DNA from 2 places in the Kitasatospora sp. NPDC004272 genome. Region 1 is predicted to be linked to the other one. Evidence: riboswitches for the same ligand, from Rfam matches in the RefSeq annotation. Region 1 holds a riboswitch; the other holds the start of a gene.
What was found. A riboswitch is a leader RNA that binds a small molecule or an ion and turns the genes downstream of it on or off. The one in region 1 is predicted to bind cyclic di-AMP.
Positions count from the first base shown of each region.

Region 1 (3,284 bases):
GCCGGCCGCGGCGAGGCCGACCTGATCCACGAGTTCGCCTTCCCGCTCCCCATCTACGCGATCTGCGACCTGCTCGGCGTCCCGGCCGAGGACCAGGACGACCTGCGCGACTGGGCCGGGATGATGATCCGTCACACGGGCGGTAAGAGGGGAGGGGTGGGCCGGGCCGTCAAGCAGATCCGCGGCTACCTGGCCGACCTGATCCACCGCAAGCGCGCCGACCTGGGCGACGACCTGATCTCCGGCCTGATCCGGGCCGGTGACCACGGCGAGCACCTCACCGAGAACGAGGCCGCGGCGATGGCCTTCATCTTGCTCTTCGCCGGGTTCGAGACCACCATCAACCTCATCGGCAATGGCATGTACGCGCTGCTGCGCAACCCGGACCAGCGCACCCTGCTCCAGGAGTCGCTGGGGCGCGGCGAGTCCGGCTTGCTGGAGACCGGCGTCGAGGAACTGCTGCGCTACGACGGCCCGGTGGAGCTGGCCACCTGGCGGTTCGCCACCGCACCGCTGACCATCGGCGGGGTGGACGTCCCGGTCGGCGACCCGGTGCTGGTGGTGCTGGCCGCGGCGGACCGCGACCCGGCCCGGTTCTCCGCCGAGAACACCCTCGACCTGGCCCGCTCGGACAACCCGCACCTGGGTTTCGGTCACGGCATCCACTACTGCATCGGCGCCCCGCTGGCCCGGCTTGAGGGACAGCGCGCGATCGGCAGCCTACTGACCAGGCTTCCGGACGTTCGGTTGGCGGCCGATCCGGCCGAGCTGCGCTGGCGGGGCGGGCTGATCATGCGCGGTCTGCGCGACCTCCCGGTCTCCTTCACACCCCGCTGACGCCGTTTCAGCACCCGCGACACGCCGCCGCGCAGGGCCGACGACACGCCGGGGCGGGGGCGCGCGTCGCACGCCTGCTCGGAATCAATCCGGACATACCGGGATCGTTCGTGTACGTGGAACGAAGATCCGTGATTTCGGCGTGATCATGGTGATATGAGCTTGTGATTGCTCGTCAGCTTTGCCTACTCTCCGACATGCCCGCAGCTGCGGGCCCCGATCGCGGCACGCCGAGTCCTGTCCGCCGCGTCCTCGGGCCACCTACCAGGTACCGGACAGGAGCGGGGGAACCAGTGTGAACGCCGTAGTCCCAACGGCTTGGGGTGAAGCCGCCGAGCAGCGGGCGCAACCGCGTCCGGAGCGTCCGGCGGCCGGGCCAGCCTCCCGGTCCGAACCCGACAGCTCACCTCGCAGGCGTGCGGAGAGGAAGTCCCGTGCTGTTCTCCAACGCTGCTCGTCACCGCCGTAGTACCAAGGCCGAGAAGGTCATCGCCGCCGCCGGCGTGGCCTCGGTCGGCCTGGCCCTGCCACTGCTCGCCGCCACCGGAGCGGCAGCCGCCCCCGTCGACACCTGGGACCGCGTGGCCCAGTGCGAGAGCGGCGGCGACTGGAACATCAACACCGGCAACGGTTTCTACGGCGGCCTGCAGTTCACCTCCTCCACCTGGCGCGCCTTCGGCGGCGGCCAGTACGCGGCCCGCGCCGACCAGGCCAGCCGCGCCCAGCAGATCGCGGTGGCCGAGCGGGTGCTCGCCGCCCAGGGCCCCGGCGCCTGGCCGGTCTGCTCCAAGCGGGCCGGCCTCGCCAAGGGCGGCGCGCCCGCCGACACCTCCGCGGACACCGCCTCGCGCTCCCAGGAGCGCCCGACCGCGCCCCAGCAGCCGAAGAGCTCGCCGTCGAAGAAGCCCGCGAAGCCCGCTGCCCCCGCCGAGCCCGCCGCCCCCGCCGAGCCGCCGGCGGCCCCGCAGAACGGCGCCGCCCCGCAGGACGCGCCCGCCGGCGGTTACACCGTCCAGGGCGGCGACACGCTCTCCGGCATCGCCGCCGCGCAGCACGTGTCCGGCGGCTGGGAGCGGATCTACCAGGCCAACCACGAGCTGATCGGTGCCGACCCCGACCTGATCCTGCCCGGTCAGGTGCTCTCCCTCTGACCCCGGTCCGGTTCCGGTCCGACCCCGGTCCCGGCATGTGGGACGCGCCGGTCCGGCGGCCTGACGAGGCCCCGCCGCCGCCCTGACGAGGGCCGCGTCCCCTGGCCGCCCGTCCGCTCCCGGCGCGCGCCGAGCAGTTCGCGCCGCCGGGGGCGGCGGAGCGGCCGTCAAACAGGTGAACTACCGGTGAGTAGCCGGGCCACACCGTGAGACGGGGCCCGGCCGGGCGTGGCCGCACGGCGCTGTGCGGCTAGGCTCTGGTCGTAACGACCACACATCCGCTTCCGCTAGGAGATGCACTCGTGCCGTCCATTGATGTCGTCGTAGCCCGTGAGATCCTCGACTCCCGCGGCAACCCCACGGTCGAGGTCGAGGTCGGTCTCGACGACGGCAGCACCGGTCGCGCGGCCGTCCCGTCGGGTGCCTCCACCGGTGCCTTCGAGGCCCTGGAGCTCCGTGACGGCGACAAGAGCCGCTACTTCGGCAAGGGCGTCGAGAAGGCCGTCCTCGCCGTGATCGAGCAGATCGGCCCCGAGCTGGTCGGCTACGACGCCACCGAGCAGCGCCTCATCGACCAGGCCATGCTCGACCTGGACGCCACCCCGGACAAGTCCTCGCTCGGCGCCAACGCCATCCTGGGCGTCTCCCTCGCCGTGGCGCACGCCGCCTCCGAGGCCAGCGACCTGCCGCTGTTCCGCTACCTGGGCGGCCCGAACGCCCACGTGCTGCCCGTCCCGATGATGAACATCCTCAACGGCGGCTCGCACGCGGACTCCAACGTCGACATCCAGGAGTTCATGATCGCCCCGATCGGCGCGGAGTCCTTCTCCGAGGCCGTCCGCTGGGGCGTCGAGGTCTACCACACCCTCAAGGGCGTGCTGAAGGAGCGCGGGCTCTCCACCGGCCTGGGCGACGAGGGCGGCTTCGCCCCGAACCTGGACTCCAACCGCGAGGCCCTCGACCTCATCACCGAGGCGATCAAGAAGGCCGGCTACACCCCGGGCAAGGACGTCGCGCTCGCCCTGGACGTCGCCGCCTCCGAGTTCTTCAAGGACGGCGCCTACCAGTTCGAGGGCAAGGCGCTCTCCTCCGCCGACCTGATCGCGTACTACGCCGAGCTGGTCGCCGACTACCCGCTGGTCTCCATCGAGGACCCGCTGGACGAGTCGGACTGGGACGGCTGGAAGGCCATCACCGACGCGATCGGCGACAAGGTCCAGCTGGTCGGCGACGACCTGTTCGTCACCAACCCGGAGCGCCTGCGCAAGGGCATCGAGACCGGCACCGCCAACGCCC
Region 1 is NZ_JBSGET010000122.1:10,759-14,042, reverse strand. It holds gene ACWEO5_RS29480 (cytochrome P450 family protein) at 1-837, shown strand, start outside; cyclic di-AMP (ydaO/yuaA leader) riboswitch at 1,090-1,268, shown strand; gene ACWEO5_RS29475 (transglycosylase family protein) at 1,272-1,988, shown strand; gene eno (phosphopyruvate hydratase) at 2,291-3,284, shown strand, end outside.

Region 2 (3,284 bases), on a different contig from region 1:
GGCCTCGGTGCTGCTGCTGAACCGGCTCGCGCGCAGCTGAAGAGGCGCAGCTGAGACGGGGTCAGGGGACCTCAGGGCGACCGGAGTGTGACGGTCCGGTGAAGGGGGGCGGGTGCCCGGGGCCGGAAGCCCCCCGGGAGTGGACGCGGGGGTGGGGACTTCACTAGGGTCTGGCGTCAAACCTATATTCCGGACCATCACTCTTTGGGGTGAGTCCAGCAGGAAGAAGGAGCACCCCCTTGGCCTCCCACCGCCGTCCCAAGCAGCCGAGCCGTGCGCGGATCTCCGTGTTCACCGCCGCCGCCGCGACCGCGGTCGCCCTGACGGCCCAGGCCAGCGCGCACGCCGCCCCGGCCCAGCCGAACAAGGACGAGGTCAAGGCGCAGGTCGACAAGCTGCTGGAGGAGCAGGAGCAGGCGGCCGAGAAGTACAACGGCGCCAAGGAGCGGGCCGACCAGTTGCGCAAGCAGGCCAGCGACCTGCAGGACCAGGTGGCCCGCGGCCAGGAGCAGTTGACCGAGCTGGCCTCCGGGCTCGCGGCGGTGGCCGGGGACCAGTACCGGCAGGGCGGTGTCGACCCGTCGATGCAGCTGATGCTCTCCGCCGACCCGGACCAGTACCTGACCAAGGCGTCCTCCTTCGACCAGGCCGCCAGCACCCAGGCCGAGACGCTCAAGTCCCTCAAGGACCAGCAGCGCCGCCTGGACCAGCAGAAGCAGGAGGCCGCGGCCGTCCTGCACGAGCTGGACACCCAGACCCAGGCGCTCAACGACGCCAAGAACGACGTGAACAGCAAGCTCGCCGAGGCGCAGAAGCTGCTCTCCAGGCTGAACGCCGCGGACCGGGCCGCGATCCTCCAGGGCAGCGGCGGCACCGCCTCGCGCAGCGCCTCCCGGGTCGACCCGTCCACCCTGCCGCAGGCCAGCGGCTACGCGGCGACCGCGGTGTCGGCCGCGCTCGGCAAGCAGGGCTCGCCGTACGTCTGGGGCGCCACCGGTGCGAGCACCTTCGACTGCTCGGGCCTGATGGTGTGGGCGTACAAGCAGGCCGGCGTCTCGCTGCCGCGCACCTCGCAGTCGCAGGGCAGCTACGGCGTGAACGTGGGCACCGACTGGCACAACGCGCAGCCCGGCGACCTGGTCATCTACTACAGCGACCGGCACCACGTCGGCATGTACATCGGCAACGGCCTGGTGGTGCACGCCCCGCGCACCGGTGACGTGGTGAAGACGATGAAGGTCGACACCCTGCCGATCTCCACCATCCGCCGGGTCTGACGGTCCGAAAAATCGGACAAACGCCCCACCGGGCGACAACTGACGCATCGTGACACGCCCGGACGGGTCGAGATCCCCCTGTGATCCGCGACACGTCCGGGCGAGGCATTTCCCGACCGTATCGTGAGAATTATTACGCTCTGTGTAAGTAATCGATCACGTTCGGTCAGATTCATTGCGGTATTTGATTCAGAATCAGATTTTTTTCCGACAAGGATTTGAACGGATCACGGATCGGTTACTAGGGTCGTGCTTCGACCACCGCAGAGTCGATCGCCCAAGGGGGGCGGCGGCGGGGGTCGCCGCCGAGTCCGTGACGCAGCGGGCAGACCGTCAACACCGGGTCTGCTGACGGGGATACCCCTACGGGGGTGCTGTCGAACGGAGCCGGGGAACCACGTTCCCCCGGGGTGAATCGGCGCCGGGACGGCCGCGTGCGGTCGGTGAGGCGTCGTAGGGCACATCTCTTCCGGCCCGAACCCGTCAGCTCACCCGGTAGGCGGTGTGAGGAAGAAGGAGTCCGCCTTCGTGGCGTCCCATCGCCGTCCCAAGCCCGTCGGCCGTGCCCGGGTCTCGATTCTCACTGCCACCGCCGCCGCTGCCGTGGCGCTGTCCGCCCAGGGCGGTGCGCACGCCGACCCCGCGCCCACCAAGGACCAGGTCAAGCAGCAGGTCGACCAGCTCAACGAGCAGGCCGAGGTCAAGACGGAGGCGCTCAACGCCTCCGTCGAGAAGCAGCAGGAGCTGCAGAAGCAGGTCGGCCAGCTCCAGGACCAGCTCGCCCGGCAGCAGGAGCAGGTGACCACCGCGCAGGAGGGCCTGGCGGGCATCGCCGCCGAGCAGTACCGCAGCGGCAGCATGCCGCAGACCATGCAGCTGATGCTCTCCAGCAGTCCGGACTCGTTCCTCGGGGAGGCCGGCACGCTGAACGCGGTCGGCTCCACCCAGGCGGACCTGCTGAAGACCTTCAAGTCCGAGCAGGCCAAGCTCGACGCCCAGCGCAAGGAGGCCGAGTCCAAGCTCGCCGAGCTGGACACCACCACCAAGGCCCTGCAGGCCGACAAGGACGACGTCAAGGCGAAGCTGGCCAAGGCCCAGGAGCTGCTCAACACGCTGACCCAGCAGGAGCGCGACCAGCTCGCCGCCGCCGAGGCGAAGGCCGCCGCGGATGCCAAGGCGAAGGCCGACGCCGCGCAGCGCGCCTCCCGCGACGCCGACCAGCACGCCTCCCGCGACACCGTCCGGGTGGAGCTGAACGCCCCGGCGTCCTCCAGCTTCTCGGGCAACGCGGTCGGCGCGGCGGTCTCCAAGCTCGGCAGCTGGTACTCCTACGGCGCGGCCGGTCCGAGCACCTTCGACTGCTCCGGCCTGATGCAGTGGGCCTACAAGCAGGCCGGCGTGTCGATCCCGCGCACCTCGCAGGCGCAGGCCGGGGCCGGGACCAACCTGGGCACCGACATCGCCAACGCCCGCCCGGGCGACCTGATCATCTACTACAGCGACCAGCACCACGTCGGCATGTACGTCGGCAATGGGCAGATCGTCCACGCCCCGCACACCGGCGCGCAGGTCCGCTACGAGTCGGCGACGGTCATGCCGATCAACCGGATCGTCCGGATCTGACGGTCCGGCACGGCCTCCGGCCCGGTACCCCGCAGGGGGTGCCGGGCCGTTCTCGTCCTGGTGTCCGATTCGCGGTCAAATATTCGTGCCTGTCGGGGTTTGGACTGGATCGATCCGACTCGCTAACCTCTGCCCCCGGGCCCCCGCGAGGACGGCCGTCCGACGGCGGACGGCGGCGGAGGCCGGCCGCAGAACGGAGCCGTCGCACGTGTCCGTGCACCGTCGCACCCCGCTGCCCGGCGTCCAGCGCCTGGCCCGCGCCCTGGCGCTCACCGCCGCCGCCACCGGCGCGCTCGGGCTGACCGTCGGCGGGGCCGCCGCCGCCCCGCTCACCCCGGCCGAGCCGGTGAGCCGCGGCGAGGTCAAGGCCCAGGTCGACCAGCT
Region 2 is NZ_JBSGET010000041.1:36,558-39,841, forward strand. It holds gene ACWEO5_RS15275 (NYN domain-containing protein) at 1-40, shown strand, start outside; gene ACWEO5_RS15280 (NlpC/P60 family protein) at 240-1,277, shown strand; cyclic di-AMP (ydaO/yuaA leader) riboswitch at 1,640-1,795, shown strand; gene ACWEO5_RS15285 (NlpC/P60 family protein) at 1,806-2,900, shown strand; gene ACWEO5_RS15290 (NlpC/P60 family protein) at 3,109-3,284, shown strand, end outside.
Region 2: linked by a shared signal. The riboswitch ahead of ACWEO5_RS15285 (NlpC/P60 family protein) and the one ahead of ACWEO5_RS29475 (transglycosylase family protein) in region 1 are both predicted to bind cyclic di-AMP.